Regions from separate parts of the Mumia sp. zg.B21 genome, predicted to be linked through region 1. Evidence: riboswitches for the same ligand, from Rfam matches in the RefSeq annotation. Region 1 holds a riboswitch; each other region holds the start of a gene.
The links. A riboswitch is a leader RNA that binds a small molecule or an ion and turns the genes downstream of it on or off. The one in region 1 is predicted to bind thiamine pyrophosphate.
Positions count from the first base shown of each region.

Region 2: linked by a shared signal. The riboswitch ahead of thiO (glycine oxidase ThiO) and the one ahead of KV100_RS08145 (ECF transporter S component) in region 1 are both predicted to bind thiamine pyrophosphate.
Region 3: linked by a shared signal. The riboswitch ahead of thiM (hydroxyethylthiazole kinase) and the one ahead of KV100_RS08145 (ECF transporter S component) in region 1 are both predicted to bind thiamine pyrophosphate.

Region 1 is NZ_JAHWCJ010000001.1:1,686,424-1,693,503, reverse strand. Features, by position in the region: gene KV100_RS08165 (arsenate reductase ArsC) at 1-301, opposite strand, end outside; gene arsB (ACR3 family arsenite efflux transporter) at 298-1,374, opposite strand; gene arsM (arsenite methyltransferase) at 1,371-2,183, opposite strand; gene KV100_RS08150 (metalloregulator ArsR/SmtB family transcription factor) at 2,269-2,622, shown strand; TPP riboswitch at 2,662-2,781, shown strand; gene KV100_RS08145 (ECF transporter S component) at 2,771-3,412, shown strand; gene KV100_RS19915 (ABC transporter ATP-binding protein) at 3,409-4,875, shown strand; gene KV100_RS08135 (energy-coupling factor transporter transmembrane protein EcfT) at 4,872-5,561, shown strand; gene KV100_RS08130 (MaoC family dehydratase) at 5,617-6,069, shown strand; gene KV100_RS08125 (CrcB family protein) at 6,113-6,493, opposite strand; gene KV100_RS08120 (CrcB family protein) at 6,490-6,951, opposite strand; gene crcB (fluoride efflux transporter CrcB) at 7,054-7,080, opposite strand, start outside.
Region 2 is NZ_JAHWCJ010000002.1:898,377-905,456, reverse strand. Features, by position in the region: gene KV100_RS13205 (metallophosphoesterase) at 1-864, shown strand, start outside; gene KV100_RS13200 (FMN-binding negative transcriptional regulator) at 819-1,478, opposite strand; gene groL (chaperonin GroEL) at 1,565-3,196, opposite strand; gene KV100_RS13190 (LysR family transcriptional regulator) at 3,422-4,339, opposite strand; gene KV100_RS13185 (EamA family transporter) at 4,414-5,304, shown strand; TPP riboswitch at 5,327-5,411, shown strand; gene thiO (glycine oxidase ThiO) at 5,420-6,577, shown strand; gene thiS (sulfur carrier protein ThiS) at 6,574-6,774, shown strand; gene KV100_RS13170 (thiazole synthase) at 6,780-7,080, shown strand, end outside.
Region 3 is NZ_JAHWCJ010000001.1:329,047-336,126, forward strand. Features, by position in the region: gene KV100_RS01715 (acetolactate synthase large subunit) at 1-1,367, shown strand, start outside; gene ilvN (acetolactate synthase small subunit) at 1,367-1,903, shown strand; gene ilvC (ketol-acid reductoisomerase) at 1,985-3,013, shown strand; TPP riboswitch at 3,317-3,408, shown strand; gene thiM (hydroxyethylthiazole kinase) at 3,397-4,188, shown strand; gene thiE (thiamine phosphate synthase) at 4,188-4,853, shown strand; gene thiD (bifunctional hydroxymethylpyrimidine kinase/phosphomethylpyrimidine kinase) at 4,868-5,653, shown strand; gene KV100_RS01745 (TenA family protein) at 5,650-6,330, shown strand; gene KV100_RS01750 (hypothetical protein) at 6,352-7,080, opposite strand, start outside.

The DNA.
Region 1 (7,080 bases):
GCACCCAGTCCTCGTACCGGGTGCCGGGATAGACGGGGCACGTGTCGCCGCACCCCATGGTGACGACGACGTCGGCGCGCCGGACGTCGGTCGTCTCGAGGAGCCGCGGCTGGTTCTGGGCGATGTCGATGCCGAGCTCGGCCATGGCTGCCACGGCGACAGGGTTGAGCCGGTCAGCAGGCTCGGAGCCGGCAGACAGCACGGTGACGGACTCGCCGGCGAGGTGCCGGACGAAGCCGGCTGCCATCTGAGAACGGCCTGCGTTGTGGACACAGACGAAAAGCACGGCGCGAACGCTCATCGGGGGATCTCCTGAGGTGGGGGTGGCCGGAGGGCGCGGGCGGCGTAGACGAGCGCCAGGAGCGCGGGCACCTCGATGAGAGGGCCGACGACGCCGGCGAGGGCTTCACCCGAGGTGGCGCCGAAGGTGCTGATCGCCACGGCGATCGCGAGCTCGAAGTTGTTGCCGGCAGCCGTGAACGCGACCGTCGTCGTCCGTGCGTCGTCGAGCCCGGCGGCGCGCGAGCCGATCCAGGCGAGGGCGAACATCGCGACGAAGTAGAGGAGCAGCGGCACGGCGATGCGTCCGACGTCCAGAGGTCGGCGGGTGATGGCGTCGCCCTGGAGTGCGAACAGCACCACGATCGTGAACAGCAGCCCCCACAGCGCGAGCGGGCTCACCGTGGGGAGGAAGCGGGTCTCGTACCAGGTGCGGCCCTTGAGGCGCTCGCCCAGGAGCCGGCTGGCGGCGCCGGCGGCGAGCGGGATCCCGAGGAACACCAGCACGCTGATCGCGATCGCTCCCACGCTCAGCTCGGCGCTGGTCGTCGGCAGGCCGAGCCACGCGGGGAGGATCTGGAGGTAGAACCAGCCGAGCGCGGCGAACGCGACGAGCTGGAACACGCTGTTGATCGCCACCAGGACGACGGCGGCCTCCCGGTCGCCGCAGGCGAGGTCGTTCCAGATGAGGACCATCGCGATGCACCGGGCCAAGCCGACGATGATCAACCCGGTGCGGTACTCGGGGAGGTCGGGAAGCAGCAGCCAGGCGAGCGCGAACATGAGCGCCGGACCCACGATCCAGTTCAGCGTCAGCGACACCGCGATCAGACGGCGGTCGCCGAGGATCGCGCGTGTCCGGTCGTAGCGGACCTTCGCCAGGACGGGGTACATCATCACGAGCAGGCCCAGCGCGATCGGCGCGGAGACCTCCCCGATCTCCCAGCCGCCCAGCGCGTCGTCGAGTCCGGGGACCAGGCGCCCGACCAGCAGCCCGACCGCCATCGCGGCGACGATCCACACCGGCAGCAGCCGGTCGGTCGCCGACAGCCGCCCGGCGAGAGCGGGGCGGGTGCCGGCGTCGGAGACCGTCATGCAGTCGGCTTGGTGGCACGGATGATCGCACCGTGCATGCCCGGGGCCGCCTCATGGGTCAGCTCGACCGTCGCGTCGGCGAAGCCCGCCGCGGCGAGCCCGTCGAGGTACTCGCTGCGCGACAGCGCGCCGGCGATGCAGGCGACGTACGACCCGCGCTCGGCACGGTCGGCCGGCGTGAGGTGGTCCTCGGCGACGACGTCGGAGATGCCGATGCGCCCGCCCGGAACCAGCACGCGGAACATCTCGGCGAGGACCTGGGGCTTGTCGACCGACAGGTTGATCACGCAGTTGGAGATGACCACGTCGACGGCCGCGTCGGGCAGCGGCACGTCCTCGATCGACCCCTTGAGGAACTCCACGTTCGTGGCCTCGGCCTTCGTGGCGTTGGCCCGGGCCAGGTCGAGCATCTCGTCGGTCATGTCCACGCCGTACGCGAAGCCGTCGGGACCGACGCGCCGGGCGGACAGCAGGACGTCGATCCCACCGCCGGAGCCCAGGTCGAGCACCTTCTCGCCGGGGCTCAAGGCAGCGACGGCGAGCGGGTTGCCGCAGCCGAGCGACGCGGCGAGCGCCTCGGCCGGGAGCTCGGCCGCCTCGGCGCTCGAGTACAGGCCGGCACCGAACGAGGGATCGACCTCCGCGGTGGAGCCGCCGCAGCACGAGTCCGCGGCGTCGGCGGCCGGCGCGCAGCACGACTCGGTCGTCGCGAGAACCAGGTCGTTCGTGGTGCCGGAGCGGGCCTGGACGGCGGCGGCGGCGTAGCGCTCGCGGACCTGCTCGACGAGCTCGTCGTTCGTGAGGGTCATGATGTCTCCTGAGATCGAGGAAGTTCGATGCATCGAACACTACCGATTGATCGACGGATGTCAATACGTGTGGCACGATGGGGTGATGGACATGACGCTTCCCGTCCTCGAGACCTCCGCCGGAGCATGCTGCTCGCCGCTGACCGGGGGCGTCCTCGACGACGACCAGGCCGCGGTGCTCGCCCGGATGTTCAAAGCCTTGGGTGATCCGACCAGGGTGCGGTTGATGTCGCTGATCGCCGCGTCCGAAGGAGGCGAGGCCTGCATCTGCGACCTCACCGAGCCGGTCGGGCTGAGTCAGCCGACCGTCTCGCACCACATGAAACAGCTCGTCTCCGCCGGCCTCGTCACCCGCGAGCAGCGAGGCCGATGGGCCTACTACCGCGTCGTCGACTCCGCACTGACCGATCTGGCGTCCTCGCTGCGGACCGCGCCCTAGCGGGCGCTCGTCACGATGCCGCGGGTGCGGCTAGAGTCGACCTCACGACAGGGGAGCGCAGGTGCCCGACGGCACGGTGCGCTGAGAGTGCGGAAAGCCCGCAGACCCTCCGAACCTGCACCGGTTAGCACCGGCGAAGGGAGTCACCGTGGCTGATGCCATTCGTCCTCGCACGTCCTCGACCCGCTACCGCACGATCGACCTCGTCACGGTGGCGATGCTCGGCGTGGCGATCGGCGTGGTGTTCTGGGGATGGAACCAGTTGTTCGCCGTCGTCAGCGGCACGGCGCTGTTCGCCTACCCCCCGAGCTCCGGCCTGATCTCCGGCGTCTGGCTGATCGGCGGTGTCATCGGCGGGCTCGTCGTCCGCAGACCCGGCGCCGCGGTCGGCACCGAGGTGGTCGCAGCCGTCGTCTCCGGCCTGCTGGGCAACCAGTGGGGCATGTCCGTCCTCGTCTCGGGCCTGATCCAGGGCCTGGGGGTCGAGCTGGTGTTCGCCCTCTTCCTGTACCGCCGGTGGGGTGTCGTCGTCGCCGCCGCAGCAGGCGCGCTCGCCGGGGCGTTCGAGGCGGTGTACGAGTGGTACGCGTACTACGCCGACTGGGCCTTCGGCTACCAGCTCGTCTATCTCGTGTTCTTCGCGGTGTCGGGGGCGCTCGTCGCGGGCGTCGGAGGGTGGCTGCTCGTCCGGGCCCTGGCGAAGACGGGTGCTCTCGACGCCTTCGGGGCCGGTCGCGAGCACCACGACCGAGCCGCGGCGTCGTCCACGAGCCCTTCCCCGCGAGCGTGACCGGATCGGTCGCGTTCCGCGGCTTCGGCTGGCGTCCGCTGGGCCGGCGTACGCCGGTCGTCGCCGGCCTCGACCTGCGCGTCGACCCGGGTGAGCGGGTGCTGCTGGCGGGGCCGTCGGGCGCCGGGAAGTCGACGGTGCTCCGGGCGGCCGCAGGGGTGCTCGAGACCACCGGCGACGGCGACGCCCTCGGCGAGGTCACCACCATCGGCCGCGTCGGAATGCTGCTGCAGAACCCCGGCGACGCGGTGGTCGCCGAGCGGCTCGGCCGCGACGTGGCCTTCGGGCTCGAGAACGCCCGCGTCGCCCCGGCTGCGATCTGGCCGCGGGTGCGCGACGCGCTGCGAGCCGTACGCCTGCCGTACGGCATGCAGCACCCGACGTCCGCGCTGTCCGGAGGAGAGCTTCAGCGCTCCGCGCTGGCCGGGGTGCTGGCGTCGCAGGCGGACCTCCTGCTCCTCGACGAGCCGACGTCGATGCTCGACGACGTCAACGCCGACGCCGTACGCCGCTGCGTCGCGGAGGTCGTCGCCGAGACAGGGGCGACCCTCGTCGTGGTCGAGCACCGCATCGCCCCGTGGCTCCCTCACGTCGACCGTGTGGTCGTCCTGGGCCACGACGGATCCGTGGTCGCCGACACCGACCCGGTGAGCTTCGTCGCCACACTGCGCGACGACCTCGCCGGCGTCGGGGTGTGGATGCCGGGGGTCGCCGCGCCGGAGCCGGTCGAGCCGCCGGTCGTGCTGGTCGAGACCGACCGCGCGGTGCCGCGCCTCGATGCGCTCGCGCTGGGCGTCGACCTGCGCCGCACCGACATTCGGGGCGCCACTGTCACCGCGGCGCTGCGCGACGTCGACGCCGCCCTGGAGTCGCGGGCCGTCACCGTCCTCAGCGGGCCGAGCGGGGCGGGCAAGTCCACGTTGCTCGAGGTCGTCGGGGGTCTGCGACGTCCGGGTGCCGGCGAGGTGCGAGGGCTGGGTCGACCGCCGCACCGGATCGGGTCGCGCGACCTCGCCGCGCTGATCGGGTGGGTCCCGCAGAACCCGGAGCACGGCTTTCTCACGACCCGCGTCCGCGACGAGATCGCGGCGACCTCCCGGCGGATCGGCGTCCCGGTCGACGTCGACGCCGTTCTCGTCCATCTCCGGCTGGACCACCTCGCCGACGCGAACCCGTACCGGCTCTCCGGCGGGGAGCAGCGACGGCTGGCCCTCGGTGCTGCCCTGGCTCACCGTCCGCCCGTCCTCCTGCTGGACGAGCCCACCGTCGGTCAGGACCGGGGTACGTGGGCTGCCGTCACGGGGTGGATGCGTGCCGCTGCGGGTGCCGACGCGGTGATCGGCGCGGCCAGCCACGACGCCGATCTCGCAGCGCGGGCCGACCGTGTCGTGCCGCTCGAGGGCGGTCGTAACGTCGCGCCCGGGCCTGTGCCCACGCCCGCACCGGGGGACGACGCTCGATGAGACGCTTCGTCCGAGGGGCCACCCCGCTGGTGCTGCTCGCGATCGGCACGCTGGCGATCGTCGCCTCGCTGGCGGTGCGCGACCTGCAGACCGCGTGCCTCGCTCTCGGCGCGTACGCGGTCGCCGGTGCCGTCCTGCTCCCGTCGCCGAGGTTCGCGCTCGCCCGCTTCGGGGCGATCGCCGTCGCCTCGGTGTCGCTCGTGTGGTCGACGTGGTGGCTTGGTGGGCGTGATCTCGAGGTCGCACTGACCGCGGGTCTGCGCATCGTCGTGCTCGCGCTGCCCGGGGCGGTGCTCGCGGCGTACGTCGACCCGTCGAAGCTGGCCGACCAGCTCGGCCAGCGGTTGCGGCTGCCGGCGCGGCCGGTGGTGGCGTTCGCCGCGGCGATGCAACGCTTCGGTGCGCTGCGCGAGACGTGGGGCCAGCTCGACCGGACGCGACGAGCGCGCGGGTTCGGGCCGACGCACAACCCGGTCTCACGGGTGAGTCACGCGGTCTCGCTCGCGTTCGCGCTCCTCGTGTCCGCGCTGCGCGACGCGTCCCGGATGTCGGTGGCGATGGACGCACGCGGCTTCGCCTCGGCGCAGCGGCGCACGTGGGCGGAGCCGGCGCCGTGGTCCCGCACCGACAGCGCGCTGCTGGCTCTCGGCGTCGCGCTCGCCGCCGTACCCTGGCTCGTCCGCTGAGCCCCTCCCCTCTAGGATCGGGGCAGTAAGCGAGCGCTTAGTGCGGAGGAATCGGATGCGCGTCTTCAAGAACCTGGCCGAGCTCACCTCGTGTGTGGGGGAGGAGCTCGGCGTCAGCGAGTGGCACGAGATCACCCAGGAGCAGGTCGACCTGTTCGCGGAGGCGACCGGTGACCACCAGTGGATCCACGTCGACCCCGAGAAGGCAGCCGCGGGGCCCTTCGGTCGTACGATCGCGCACGGCTACCTCACGGTCTCGCTGATCCCGATGCTGGCCGCGGAGACCTACAAGGTCGAGAGCGTGAAGATGGGCGTCAACTACGGGTCGGACAAGGTCCGCTTCCCCGCGCCGCTGCCCGTCGGGTCCAAGGTGCGCGGTCGCGCGAGGCTCGTCGAGGTCGTGCCGGTCGCCCTGGGTCAGCGCGTGAGCGTCGAGTTCACGATCGAGGCCGAGGGCATCGACAAGCCCGTGTGCGTCGCGCGCACGTTGGCGATCTTCGCGGAGTAGCCGCCTCACGCCACAGGACCGTGTCCGGCGACCGCCGTAGGAGTCAGAGGCTTCTGCTCCATGCGCACCCGAGCAGCGCGAGCGCAACCGCCGCGACGAGCACGCCCAGCCCGTACGTGGCGGCGAGGACGTAACGCTTCTCCCGGACCAGCGTGACGGTCTCGAGGCTGGCCGCGCTGAATGTCGTGTAGCCGCCGAGGAAGCCTGCCCCGACCGTCACCGCGATGTCGGACGGGGCCCGGTCGCCGGACGCCAGGCCGAGGAGGCAGCCCAGCACGAGAGACCCGGTCAGGTTGACGATCATGGTTGCCCAGGGGAAGCCCGAGCGCGACGTCCTGGCTGCGACCGTCCACGTGACCACGTAGCGCACGCCGGCCCCTGCGCCGCCGGCCACGACGAGCATCAGGAACTGGAGGAACGTCACGAATCCGCCCCTCCAGCCTCGTGCCTGTCCGCAGCCCTCCGGTCATGGAGCCCGGACGCGAGCACGATGCCCAGCAGCGTCGCGCCGGCGCCGACCACGACGGTGCCTAACGCGTACGCGATGCCGACGCCGATCCTCGAGTCGTCGAACAGCGCCGCGGTGCCTGTCGCGAGCGCGCTGTAGGTCGTGAGGCCACCGCAGAATCCCGCACCGACGAGAAGCATCAAGCGCCTCGTCCGCTCCGGCGCAGGAGCGGTGCGGGTCAGGGCTTCGAACAGGTAGCCGAGGATGAACGCGCCGATCACGTTCGCCAGCGGCACCACGAACAGCCCCCCGTCCGTGTGCCGACCGGCGAGCACGAGTCCCTCGCGCGCTGCCGCGCCGAGGGTTCCTCCGCAGACGACGAGCCCGATCGATGCTGCGCGAAGGGGCGCGCGTCCCCCTCTCGTCGTGCTCACCGTGATGGGTTCCGATCTCGTCCGGGGTGGCCGGTGCGGCGGCTGTCCCTCCGATTGTCCGTCACACGCGCACCCTCGAGATCTTCGCGGAGCTGGCCGCGGCTACAGGGTCTTGCCCCAGACGAATCC
Region 2 (7,080 bases), on a different contig from region 1:
CGGATCCTCCACCTCTCCGACACCCACGTCAGCCGGACCGGCCCCGACGAGGACGGCGTCGACGCCGTCAGCGCGCTCGAGCGGATCCTCCACGACGCGCGTCACGTCCCCGACCTCGACCTCGTGCTCGTCACCGGCGACATCGCCGACGACGGGTCGTATGAGGGTTGTGTCGCCGTCCGCGAGATGGTGGGCGCGTACGCCGCCGAGCGCGGCGTACCGCACGTCTACACGACGGGCAACCACGACGACCGGGCCGCGTTCACGCGGGCGCTCGGGTCCGGGCACCTCGACGCCGGCGGACGCGACGTCGGCAGGCTCGCGGGTGGGTCGGCGGGCAAGCGCGCCGCGGTCAGCGACGTCGGGGGCCTGCGGGTGATCACGCTCGACAGCCTCGTGCCGGGATCGGTGCACGGTGAGCTGGACGGCGGTCAGGTCGCGTGGCTCCGTGGCCAGCTCGCGACCCCCGCGCCGTACGGGTCTGTCGTCGCGCTCCACCATCCGCCTCTGCACGTCGACTGGGCGCCGTTCATGCGCAACGACGGTCTCCGCGACCGGAACCTGCTCGCCGACGCTGTGGCCGGGACGGACGTCCGAGCGGTCCTGTGCGGCCACTTCCACCTCCAGCTCTCCGGCACCATGAACGGCGTGCCGGTGTGGACGACCCCGGGTGTCGTCACCAGGAACGACCGCACGTGCCCACCAGACCGGATCCGCGGGGTTCTGGGCGCCGGAGCGACGGTTGTCGACCTCGGAGGGCCGTTCTCCCCGGTGTTCCTCACGCTGCACGCACGCGACCCGCGCGCGGGTGAGCAGGTCTACCTCGTCGACGCGGTCTCGTGGGACGACGTCGACGAGGACTGATCCATCGTGCCCGCGACAGCGTGCGCCTCGGCGTCGCCTTCGCGGCGCAGGCCGTGCACCACACCGTCGCGATCCTCTGCCGAGCGGTTCTGGCTGAGCTTGGCCTTGCCCTCGACCGAGGTCACGGCCACCTCGACGCCGACGATGCCGCGCAGCTGGCCGTCCACGAACGGCGCGGGCGCATCGGTCACCGCCCAGGGATCGGGCCGCGACCGCTCGTGGAGGTCGGTGAGACGGGTGACGGCGTCGCGGATCCACTCGGTCTCACGACGGACGCGCACCGTGCCGCGCAGCTCGACGCGGCTGTAGTTCCACGTCGGGACGACCCTGCCGTGCTGGGCCTTGGTCGCGTACCACGACGGCGAGACGTACGCCTGCGGTCCGCTCACCACGACCAGGGCCGGCGATCCGTCGCCGATCGTGCGCCAGTGCGGGTTGGCGAGGGCCACGTGCGCGATCACGCGACCCTCCTCGCGCAGCCACACCAGCGGCAGCCGGGTCGCGTACGGCATGCCGTCCGCGCCCACCGTGACGAGGTCGCCGGCACCGACGGCGGCGATGAGGCCGTCGATCGCCGCTGCGTCGTCGAGGGAGTTGAAGCGCGGCACGTACACCGGCCCACCGTACGACGACGCCCCGCCGGTCCGGAGACCGACGGGGCGCCGCGTGGTGCGTCGAGCGTGAGCTCAGGCGGGGTGGCTCAGAAGCCCATGCCGCCCATGTCGCCCATGTCGCCACCCGGCATGGCCGGGGGGTTCTTCTCGGGCTTGTCGGCGACGACGGCCTCGGTGGTGAGGAAGAGCGCCGCGATCGAGGCTGCGTTCTGCAGCGCCGAGCGGGTCACCTTGGCCGGGTCGAGGATGCCCTCGGCGATGAGGTCGACGTACTCGCCGGTCGCCGCGTTGAGGCCGTGACCCGCGGGAAGGCCCTGGACCTTCTCCGCCACGACGCCGCCCTCGAGGCCGGCGTTGATCGCGATCTGCTTCAGCGGGGCGGTCGAGGCGGAGCGCACGATCTGCGCACCGGTCGCCTCGTCACCGACGAGATCGAGCTTCTCGAACGCCGCGGCGGTCGCCTGGACGAGCGCGACGCCGCCACCGGCGACGATGCCCTCCTCGACGGCAGCCTTCGCGTTGCGAACGGCGTCCTCGATGCGGTGCTTGCGCTCCTTGAGCTCGACCTCCGTGGCCGCGCCGACCTTGATGACCGCAACGCCGCCGGCGAGCTTCGCCAGCCGCTCCTGCAGCTTCTCGCGGTCGTAGTCGGAGTCGGAGTTCTCGATCTCGGCGCGGATCTGGTTGACCCGGCCGGTGATCTGGTCCTCCGAGCCACCGCCGTCGACGATGGTCGTCTCGTCCTTGGTCACGACGACCTTGCGGGCCGTACCGAGCAGCGAGATGTCGGCGTTCTCGAGCTTGAGACCGAGCTCCTCGCTGATGACCTCGCCACCGGTGAGGATGGCGATGTCGGTCAGCATGGCCTTGCGGCGGTCGCCGAAGCCCGGAGCCTTGACGGCGACGGACTTGAACGTGCCCTTGACCTTGTTGACGATCAGGGTGGCCAGCGCCTCGCCCTCGATGTCCTCGGCGATGATCAGCAGCGGCTTGCCCGACTGGATGACCTTCTCGAGGACCGGCACGAGGTCCTTGACGGCGCTGATCTTGGAGTTGGCGATCAGGATGTAGGGATCCTCGAGCACCGCCTCCATGCGCTCGGGATCGGTGTAGAAGTACTGCGAGATGTAGCCCTTGTCGAAGCGCATGCCCTCGGTGAGCTCGAGCTCGAGCCCGAAGGTGTTGCTCTCCTCGACGGTGATGACGCCTTCCTTGCCGACCTTGTCCATCGCCTCGGCGATGATCTCGCCGACCGACGGATCAGCAGCGGAGATCGCGGCCGTGGACGCGATCTGCTCCTTGGTCTCGACGTCCTTGGCCATCCCGAGCAGCTGGGCGCTGACGGCCTCGACGGCCTTCTCGATGCCACGCTTGAGCGCGATCGGGTTGGCGCCGGCCGCGACGTTGCGCAGGCCCTCGCGCACGAGCGCCTGGGCGAGCACGGTGGCGGTGGTGGTGCCGTCGCCGGCGACGTCGTCGGTCTTCTTGGCGACCTCCTTGACGAGCTCGGCGCCGATCTTCTCGTAGGGATCCTCGAGCTCGATCTCCTTGGCGATGCTGACACCATCGTTGGTGATGGTGGGAGCGCCCCACTTCTTCTCGAGGACGACGTTGCGGCCCTTGGGACCGAGGGTCACCTTCACGGCGTCGGCGAGGATGTTCATCCCGCGCTCGAGGCCGCGACGGGCTTCCTCGTTGAATGCAATGGTCTTCGGCATATCTCCCGCGATTCCTCCGCGTAGAGGTGGATGGCCCAGGGGATGCCCGCGACGGACGACCCGCGTCCACGGCAAACCCTTCTCGCCGCGACCTTCGGACCTCATCGTCCTGGCCCGTTTGGAACGTTGGCACTCAGATGATCCGAGTGCTAACGCTCTCCTTTCTAGCACTCGGGCCTGGAGAGTGCAAAGAGTGGGCCGGTGCAGCGAGCGAGGGCGACACCCTCATCTCGCCTCGTCGGCGATCTCCAGGAGGGCGTCGAGGACGCATCGGACAGCCGCGCGTTCGGCACGGTCGGGCCTTGCGAGCGCGAACACGTGGCGCCCCGCCCGCACGCCGTCGAGCGGGAGCAGCGTGACGCCGCGTGCCTCCGCTGCTCTTCGCCACAGCCGCGGCAACAGCGCCACACCCTGCCCGGCCGCGACGAACGCGGCCGTGACGTGGTTGTCGAGGAACCGTTGCTCGACACGAGGGGACTGTCCGTCGACGGCGAGCATGGGGAGCAGCAGGTCGAAGGGATGGCCGACAGGGACGCCGATCCAGCGCTCTCCGACGAGGTCCTCGGGTCGCACCCGGTCGCGGCCGGCGAGGCGGTGATCCTGGGGCACGGCCACGTCCAGCGGCTCACGAAGGAGCGGCGTGACGTGCAGGCCCGTCGCCGCAGGGTCCGGCACCGCGACCACCGAGTGCCCGACGACCACGTCGTGGTCGGCGGTGGCCGCTCGGAGCTCGTACTCCGCGAGGTCGAGGTCGCTCAGCCGTACGGTCACGCCGGGCGCACGCGTCGCGAGCCGCGGCGCGAGCGGAGCCAGCAGCATCTCGGCGCCGCTCGGGAAGGCTGTCACGGCGACCTCGCCCGCCACCTCGCCGCGGAACTCCTCGAGGCGGGCCCGGGTGCGCGCGACGACCTGGGCGATCTCGACGGCGCCCTCGGCGAGCAGCCGGCCGGCCTCGGTGAGCCTGACCCCACGGCCCTCACGCTCGACGAGGACGGTCCCGAGGTCACGCTCGAGGGCCTTGATCGTCTGCGAGACCGCCGACGGCGTCCGGTACGTCGCCGCAGCGACCGCCGTGATGCTCCCCCGCTCGGCGAGCTCCCGCACGATCGCGAGCTTGTCGACGTCGATGCCAGCATCCTTCATTGAAGCAACGCTACATCGTAGTCGTAGGAGTATTCGATTGTGCTTCACCCAGGCGCAAGCGCACGCTGGCTCTCGTGACCACCCGCGACCGTCTCCTCGCCGTACTGGTGGCGATCACCTGGGGACTGAACTTCATCGCCATCCACGCCTCGCTCGAGCACTTCCCGCCGATGTTCTGCGTCGCGCTGCGCTTCGGGCTGCTCGCCGTCCCGACCGTGCTTCTCGTCCCGCGCCCGGACGTCAGGCTGCGCTGGTTGATCGGGTACGGCGCAGGCTTCGGGATCGCACAGTTCTTCTTCCTGTACGTAGGCATGCGTGCGGGCATGCCCGCAGGACTCGCCTCGTTGGTGCTCCAGGCCTCCGCGCCCTTCACGGTGGTGCTCGCCGGCGTCCTGCTGCGCGAACGGCTCAGCGGCCGGCAGATTCTCGGCATCGTGATCGCGATCGCCGGGCTCGCCGGCGTGGCGTGGCACCGGTCGCAGACGGCAGCCCTGCTCCCCGTGGTGCTCACGCTGCTGGCCGCGCTCGGCTGGGCGTTCGGCAACCTCGCGAACCGCCAGGCGCACCCCTCCAACCCGCTCCACCTCACGCTGTGGATGTCGGTGGTCCCCCCGATCCCGATGCTGGTGGTCTCGCTGCTCTTCGAGGGGCCGGGAGCCGTCGGAGAGTCGCTCGTGACCGCCTTCACCCCCGAGGCGGTGCCCGCCGTGCTGGGTCTCCTCTACACGGTCGTCATCGGGACCGTCGTGGGCTCGGGACTGTGGACGCTGCTGATGACGCGCTATCCGTCGAGCACCGTCGCGCCGTTCTCACTGCTCGTCCCGGTGGTGGGGATGAGCGCGAGCGCTCTTCTCCTGAGCGAACGCCTCGACCCGTTCGAGCTCGCATCCGGCGCGGTGGTCATCGCCGGCGTCCTTCTCGGCTCGACCCGCGGGCGCCGGGCCCGCTTGACGACGCCGTCGTAGCCCGCCTACGGTGCGGAGGTCCCCACGGGAGCCCGGGCACGGGCTGAGAGGGAGCCGATGCCGCTCCGACCGTCGAACCTGATCCGGGTCATGCCGGCGAAGGGAGGCAGGAGCAGTGTCGCGCTCTCACCGGCCAGCCGGCCGCGACGTCGCCGTCGTCGGTGGTGGAGTCGTCGGGCTCACCGTCGCGTGGTCGCTCGCACGTCGTGGTCACCGTGTCACGACGTACGACCCCACGCCCGCCCGTGGGGCCTCGTGGGCGGCCGCGGGGATGCTCTCCCCCGCAGGTGAGGCGTGGTACGGCGAGGAGGCGCTGCTGCGGGTCGGCGTCGCGTCGCTCGCACGGTGGCCGGACATGGCGGCCGCCCTCGAACGCGATGCCGGGCGAGCGTTGGAGGTCCGTGGGGAGGGCACGCTGCTCGCCGCCGCCACCGAGGACGATGCCCGCGAGCAGGAGCGGGTCACCGCGCTGCTCGACACCCACACGATCCCGTACCACCCGCTCACCCGGCGGGAGGTGCGCGCCCGGGAGCCGGCGCTGCACCCAGCGCTGCGCGCCGTCGTCGAGATCCCCGGTGACCGCAGCGTCCACAACCGCACTCTGCTCGCTGCTCTGCTGGCGGCATGCGCGCGTCGGCACGTGACCGCCGTCGACGACACGGTCGACCTGGTGCGAGACGGCGACACGCTGCGTGTCCGCACCAGGCAGGACGGGCGCGCGCGCGGCCACGACGTGGTGGTCCTCGCCAACGGTGTCGGGCTACGCACCACCGAGGGCGCACCCGAGTGGCTGCGCGACGCCGTGCGCCCGGTCAAGGGCGAGATCCTGCGGCTGCATGCCCCCCGGCCCATGCTGGCCCGGACGGTGCGCGCCGCGGTGCGCGGCCGACCCGTCTACCTGGTCCCGCGCAACGACGGCGAGATCGTGGTCGGCGCGACCATGCTCGAGCGGGGGTACGACACGACCGTCACCGTGGAGGGGGTGCACGACCTCCTTCACGACGCGGTCGAGGTCGTGCCGGAGCTGCGTGACTGCGCCTTCGTGGAGGCGGCAGCCGGCTTGCGTCCCTCGAGCTCGGACCACCTGCCGCTGGTCGGGGCCACCGGCATCCCCGGTCTCCTCGTCGCCGCCGGGCACCATCGTGGCGGCGTGCTCCTCGCGCCCTGGACCGCCGACGTGATCACCGCGCTCGTCGAGGAGTCCTCGCCACCTGAGGGGTCGGGTCACACCGACCCGCTTCGCCTGTCGCCGACACTCCAGGAGGCCCGATGACCATCCGTCTCAACGGCCAGGCCCACGCGCTCGCCGAGCCTCTCACGGTGCTCGCGCTGCTCCGCACGCTCGCGCTGCCACGTACCGACGTGGCAGTCGCCGTCGACGGCATCGTCGTGCCGCGCTCCCGATGGGAGGACCACCTCGTCCGCGACGGCGCCGAGGTCGACGTCGTCACCGCCGTCCAAGGAGGGTGAGAGTCGTGCTGACGACCACCGACCCGTCCCCGCTCACCGTGGCCGGAGTGCCGTTCACGAGCCGGCTGTTCCTCGGTACCGGAGGGGTTCCGAGCCCCGCTGTCCTCCGTCGGTGCCTGGAGATGAGCGGCACGGAGCTCGTCACCGTCTCGATGCGCCGGGTCGACCCGGGAGCGCCGAGCTCGATCCTCGACGTCGTCCGCGAGCACGGCGCACGGCTGCTCCCCAACACCGCGGGCTGTCGCACCGCGCGTGAGGCGGTCCTCACCGCGAACCTCGCGCGCGAGGCCCTCGGCACCGCCTGGG
Region 3 (7,080 bases), 1.4 Mb from region 1:
GCTATCTCGTGACCGATGCCGCGGAGATCCCGCGAGCGATCGCCGAGGCTTTCCACATCGCGTCCACCGGCCGACCCGGGCCGGTGCTGGTCGACATCTCCAAGGACGCGCTGCAATCCGCGACGACCTTCGCATGGCCGACCGAGCTGCACCTCCCGGGCTACCGGCCGACCAGCAGGCCGCACAACAAGCAGGTCCGTGAGGCGGCGCGTCTCATCGCGGCGGCCGAGCGCCCGGTCCTCTATGTCGGCGGCGGCGTCGTGAAGGCCAACGCCTCGACCGAGCTCAAGGTCCTCGCCGAGATGACCGGCATCCCTGTCGTCACGACGCTGATGGCGCGCGGCGCGTTCCCCGACAGCCACCCCCTCCACCTCGGGATGCCGGGCATGCACGGCACGGTGGCGGCCGTCGGTGCGCTCCAGAAGAGCGACCTGCTCATCTCGCTGGGTGCGCGCTTCGACGACCGGGTGACCGGGCACCTGGAGTCGTTCGCGCCCGGCTCCAAGGTCATCCACGCCGACATCGACCCGGCTGAGATCTCCAAGAACCGCACCGCCGACGTGCCGATCGTCGGAGACTGCCGTGAGGTGATCGCCGACCTGGTCGTCGCGCTGCAGGCCGAGTACGCCGAGCACCCCGCCGACTACACCCCGTGGCGCGGGCAGATGCAGGCGCTCTCCGCCCGCTACCCGCTCGGGTACGAGGAGCCGGACGACGGGTCGCTGTCGCCGCAACGGGTGATCCAGCGCATCGGCCAGATCGCCGGCCCCGGCGCGACCTACACCTCCGGCGTGGGACAGCACCAGATGTGGGCTGCCAACTTCATCGAGCACGAGCGCCCCGCCCGCTGGATCAACTCCGGCGGCATGGGCACGATGGGCTTCTCCGTCCCTGCCGCCATGGGAGCGCAGGTCGCCCGCGCCGGTGAGGTGGTGTGGGCCATCGACGGCGACGGTTGCTTCCAGATGACCAACCAGGAGCTCGCGACGTGCGCGCTCGAGGGCATCCCGATCAAGGTCGCCGTCATCAACAACTCGTCGCTCGGCATGGTCCGGCAGTGGCAGACGCTCTTCTACGATGGCCGCTACTCCAACACCGACCTGCAGACCGGCGCCGACGAGGCCCGCATCCCCGACTTCGTCAAGCTCGCCGACGCCTACGGCTGCGTCGGGCTGCGGTGCGAGAAGGCCGAGGACCTCGACGCGGTGATCGAGAAGGCGATGTCCATCACCGACGCGCCGGTCGTCATCGACTTCGTCGTGCACCGCGACGCGATGGTGTGGCCGATGGTCCCGGCCGGAGTCAGCAACGACATGATCCAGATCGCGCGCGACATGGCGCCCGAGTTCGGTGACGAGGAACTGTGATGAGCCAGCACACCCTGTCCGTCCTGGTCGAGAACACCCCTGGTGTGCTCGCCCGCGTCGCGAGCCTCTTCATGCGCCGCGGCTTCAACATCGACTCGCTCGCGGTCGGGCCGACCGAGATCCCCGAGATCTCGCGGATGACGATCGTGGTCAACGTCGACGAGCTGCCTCTGGAGCAGGTCACCAAGCAGCTGAACAAGCTCGTCAACGTCCTCAAGATCGTCGAGCTCGAGCCCACCACCTCGGTCGAGCGTGAGCTCATGCTGATCAAGGTCCGCGCCGACTCACGGACGCGCGGACAGGTCTTGGAGACCGTCCAGCTGTTCCGGGCGAAGGTCGTCGACGTCGGCGTCGACGCGGTGACCATCGAAGCGACCGGAGACCCCGGCAAGCTCGACGCGATGCTGAAGGTGCTCGAGCCCTTCGGCATCCGCGAGATCGCCCAGTCCGGACGCGTCGCGATCGGTCGCGGAGGACGGTCGATCACCGACCGCACCCTGCGGGCGGTCCCCGGCGCGTCCACCCAGACCGCCTGAGCGTACGGTCGATAGGGGCCGTACGTCTGATCCGAGCGGCACCACCCGGTGCCACACGGCACCACGAGAAGGAGCAACCCCGTGCCTGAGCTGTTCTACGACGACGACGCCGACCTGAGCGTCATCCAGGGCCGCAGCGTGGCCGTCCTCGGCTACGGCAGCCAGGGCCACGCCCACGCGCTGTCCCTGCGCGACTCCGGCGTCGACGTCCGCGTCGGACTCCCCGAGGGCTCGAAGAGCCGTGAGAAGGCCGAGAACGAGGGCCTTCGGGTGCTCACCCCGGCCGAGGCGTGCGCCGAGGCCGACGTCATCGTCGTGCTCGCGCCCGACCCGGCGCAGCGCAGCCTCTACACCGAGGCGATCGAGCCGAACCTCAACGACGGCGACGCCCTGATCTTCGGGCACGGCTTCAACATCCGCTACGGCTACGTCAAGCCGCCGGCCGGTGTCGACGTCGGCATGATCGCCCCCAAGGGTCCCGGTCACCTCGTCCGCCGCGAGTACGTCGAGGGCCGTGGCGTCCCCGTCCTCGTCGCCGTCGAGCAGGATGCCACCGGCAACGCGTGGCCCCTGGTCCTCTCCTACGCCAAGGCCATCGGCGGCCTGCGTGCCGGCGGCATCAAGACGACGTTCACCGAGGAGACCGAGACCGATCTGTTCGGTGAGCAGGCGGTCCTCTGCGGCGGCGTCTCCGCACTGGTCCAGGCGGGCTTCGAGACCCTGACCGAGGCCGGCTACCAGCCCGAGGTCGCCTACTTCGAGTGCCTGCACGAGCTCAAGCTGATCGTCGACCTCATGTACGAGGGTGGCATCGCCAAGCAGCGCTGGTCGGTCTCCGACACGGCCGAGTACGGCGACTACGTCTCCGGTCCGCGGGTCGTCGACGCGCGCGTCAAGGAGAACATGCAGGCGGTCCTCGCCGACATCCAGAACGGCGCGTTCGCCGAGCGCTTCATCGCCGACCAGGACGCCGGTGCGGCAGAGTTCAAGAAGCTGCGCGCCGAGGGCGAGGAGCACCCGATCGAGGGCACCGGCCGCGAGCTGCGCAAGCTCATGGCCTGGGTCAAGAGCGGCGACGACGACTACACCGAGGGCACCGCTGCGCGCTGACCCTCGTACGTCCCGACCGGCGGTGAGCCCGGTCCCACGCGCATCACGGCGTGGGACCGGACTCACCGCCGTCGGCGTTGGCGGGCCGCGGGGAGGTCTCCGGGGTAGATGAGACGAGCGAGCCAGCGGCGGGACGCGAGATAGACCTCGTGAACCCCTCCGCGGCGCCAGGCGCGACGGACGCGACGGGCGGAAGCCATGCATACCCCTCGTGGGAAGGAGTCGGGTGGGTTGCCCGAACGCTAGCGGGCCGGTGCGACGTCGCGGAAGGGGCTCCCGGCACTTCTGTTATCGTCGCCAGCAGTTGCAAGGCCGGGGTGCCCGAAGGGCTGAGAACACACCCGCCGAACCTGATCCGGGTCATACCGGCGAGAGGGAGCCTGATGCTCGAACCCCGTACCGCTGCCCACGTCCACGACCAGCTCCGGGCGCAGACCCCGCTGGTGCAGGTCATCACGAACTACGTGTCGATGGACATCGCCGCCAACCTGCTCAATGCCGCAGGCGCCTCTCCGGCGATGGTCCACGACCCGCACGAGTCCGCGGAGTTCGCCGGCATCGCCCAGGCCGTCGTCGCCAACATCGGCACGCTGTCCCCGCCGTGGGTCGACGGCATGCTCGCCGCGGTCGAGGTCGCCTCGGCCACGGGCAAGCCGTGGGTCCTCGACCCGGTCGCGGTCGGCGCGACCACCTATAGGCGCGAGTCCGCCGCTGCCCTGATCGAGCACCGCCCGACGGTGATCCGGGGCAACGCGAGCGAGATCCTTGCGATCGCGACCTCGACGGGGGCAGGGCGAGGGGTCGACGCCGACGCCGATACGGCCGACGTCCGTACGGACGCCGAGGCGCTCGCGTCCAAGCTGGAGACCGTCGTCGCCATGACGGGCGCCGTCGACATCGTCACGGACGGCACCCGTACGACCGAGATCCACGGCGGCGATGCGCGCGCCCCGATGATCACCGCGCTCGGGTGCTCCGCGAGCGCCCTGGTCGCCGCGGCCTGCGCGGTCCACGACGACGCGTTCGAGGCGTCGGCGAGCGCACTGGCGATCCTGACGGCCGCGATCGAGAAGGCCGCGCCGCTCGCCGAGGGTCCCGGATCGCTGCGCTGGCGGTTGCTGGACGCGCTGTCCACGTTGTCTTCCGAGGCGGTCGCCGAGGTCGTCGCGCGCTGATGGTCGGCCCGGCCGGAGACGTCCGTCTCTATCTCGTCACCGGGTCCGTGCCTCACGGTGCGGACCTGGTCGACGTCGTCGCCGACGCCGTCGACGGGGGAGCGACGACCGTCCAGCTCCGCGACAAGCACGCGTCGACCGACGAACGCATCCGGCTGGCCACGAGGATCGCCGCGCGCGTCGGTGACCGTGCGTCGTTCGTGCTCAACGACGACCTCGCGGCGGCGCGCGCCGTGCCCGGTGCGGGCCTGCACATCGGGCCCGATGATCTCCACCCCGCGCGAGTGCGAGAGGTGCTCGGCGACGACGCGGTCGTCGGGTGGTCGCTGCACGACCTGGCCCAGCTCGACGACGCCGAGGCGCTCGCCGCGTGCAGCTACCTCGCGGTCAGCCCGGTGTGGGCGACGCCGACCAAGCCCGACACGACCGCGCCGTGGGGACTCGACGGCGTACGCCGCCTGCGCGCGGCAACGCCGGACGACCTCCCGCTCGTCGCGATCGGTGGCATCTCCGCATCGAACGCCGCGTCGGTCGTCGCCGCCGGCGCCGACGGCATCTGCGTGGTCTCCGCGATCTGCTCGGCACCCGAGCCGCGTGCGGCCGCCCGCACGCTCCGCGAGGTCGTCGACGCCGCCCTCGCCGCACGCTCGGAGGTCCAGCCCTGAGCGCCGTGCCCGTCATGCTCACCATCGCCGGCTCCGACCCCTCAGGCGGCGCCGGGATCCAGGCGGACCTCAAGACGGCGACCGCCCTCGGCGTGTACGGCGCCGCGGCCCTGACCGCGCTCACCGTCCAGAACACCCGCGGCGTCTTCGGGATCCACCCGGTGCCTGCGGCGTTCGTCGCCGAGCAGGTGCGTGCCGTGCTGGACGACCTGGACGTGAGCGTGGTCAAGATCGGGATGCTCGGCACGGTGGAGATCGTGCTCGCGGTCGCCGACGTCCTGCACGCCGCGGACGTGCCCGTCGTGCTTGACCCGGTCATGGTGGCCACCTCCGGCGACACGCTGGTCGGGGAGGACGTGGTGGACACCATCCGTACGACGTTGCTGCCGCTGGCGGCCGTCGTCACGCCCAACGTGCCGGAGGCTGCGGTCCTGACCGGCACCGCGCCGGCGACCGATCCCCACGGGCTGGCGACCGCCGGGCGCGCGTTGCGCGCAGCGGGCGCTGCAGCCGCGCTGGTCAAGGGCGGACACCTCGAGGGTCCGGAGAGCATCGACGTGCTCGTCGACGCGGAGGGTGCGTGCACCTATCGTGCACCGCGGATCGACAGCCCCAACACGCACGGGACAGGCTGCACGCTGGGGTCGGCGATCGCGTCCGGCCTCGCGCTCGGCCTGCCGCTGCGCGAGGCGGTGGGTGAGGCCAAGGACTACCTGACCGGGGCTTTGCGCAGCGGCGCCGAGCACTCGGTGGGTCGCGGCCACGGACCTGTCGACCACCTCTGGAGGTCGCGCGGGTGACGGACGAGAGGACGTTCTCCGAGGCCGCGTGGGCGCACGTCGCGAGCTGGTACGACGCGATCCTCGAGCACCCCTTCGTGGTCGGTCTCGCCGCCGGGACGTTGCCGGAGGACGTGTTCGGCCGCTACCTGCTCGACGATGCCCACTACCTCTCCCGCTACGGCAGCACGCTCGCGATGCTGGCCGCGCGTGCGGGCGACCCGGCGCTGTCAGCCGGCCTCGCACGCGCGGCCGCCGAGGCGGTGGAGGCCGAGCGGCTGATGCACGCGGAGTTCCTCGTGCCTCGCGGCCTCGACCCGGACGGGCCTGATGCGGCGGAGCCGACGCCGACCTGTCAGGCCTACGCCGGCACGCTGCTCGCCGACGCCGCGTACGCACCGGTCGAGGTCGGTCTTGCGGGTGTGCTGCCGTGCTTCCGCGTCTATCTGGAGGTTGGGCGCGCGATCGCGGCACAGGCGACCGACGCTGCGCATCCCTACCGCGCCTGGATCGACACCTACTCCGACCCCGCCTTCGACGCCGCGGTCACGCGGGCCGAGGGGTGGGCCGACCACCTCGCGACGGCGGCGACGCCCGAGCGCCGTACGAAGATGCTCGCCGCCTACGAGCGCGCGACGCGATTCGAGTGGATGTTCTGGGACGCGTCGTGGCGCGGGGAGACCTGGCCGAGGGCCTGACCTCCCCGCGCCCACCTGCCGTCACGGGCAGCCGGACATCTCCCGCACCGTGAGCGTCGGAACCCCGTCGCGGACCGCGTCGGCCACCGCCCGGACCCCGTCGGCATACTCGCCCTCGGCGTCCATCGGCGCGAGCAACGGCCAGCGGCGCCCGCTTGCCAGCGCCTCGACGGCGGCCTTCCTCGCCCGGTCGTCTCGCGCGTCCTCGGCACGCCGGAGCTCTCCGACCCAGCCGCACACCACCGGCTCGAGCACCTGGGCGCTGAGCTGGTAGCGGTCGTTGGTGCCGAGGTCGTCGAGTGACGCACGGTCGAGTCCCGGCGGGAGCGGCACACCGGCCAACAGCTCGTCGATCACCTGCGAGGCCTTGTCGGGAGTGACGATCTCCGGCGGCATCGCCGCGAGCCACTCCGGGACCGAGACCGCTCGAACCGTTCGCAGGACAGCCACGATCTCGGCGCGATTCCTCCAGCCGCCGCCGGTGCGGATCTCGGAGAACGTGCCGCCGGACGGGCGCAGCATCACGGCGATGTCCGTGGTCGAGTATCGGAACTCGCTGCCGTCCTGCCCGTCGATCGAGAACGGTCGCGGAGCAGAGACGTCGAGACGGTCCTCGAAGTAGCCGGCGTACTGGTCGGCTCGGTACCAGACGAACTCGAGCTCGCGATCGCCCTGGGTGAACACGATGGTGCCCTCGTCCTCGGCGAACCCGTACACGTGGGTCACCTTCCAGCCGGGCTCGCCGACCAG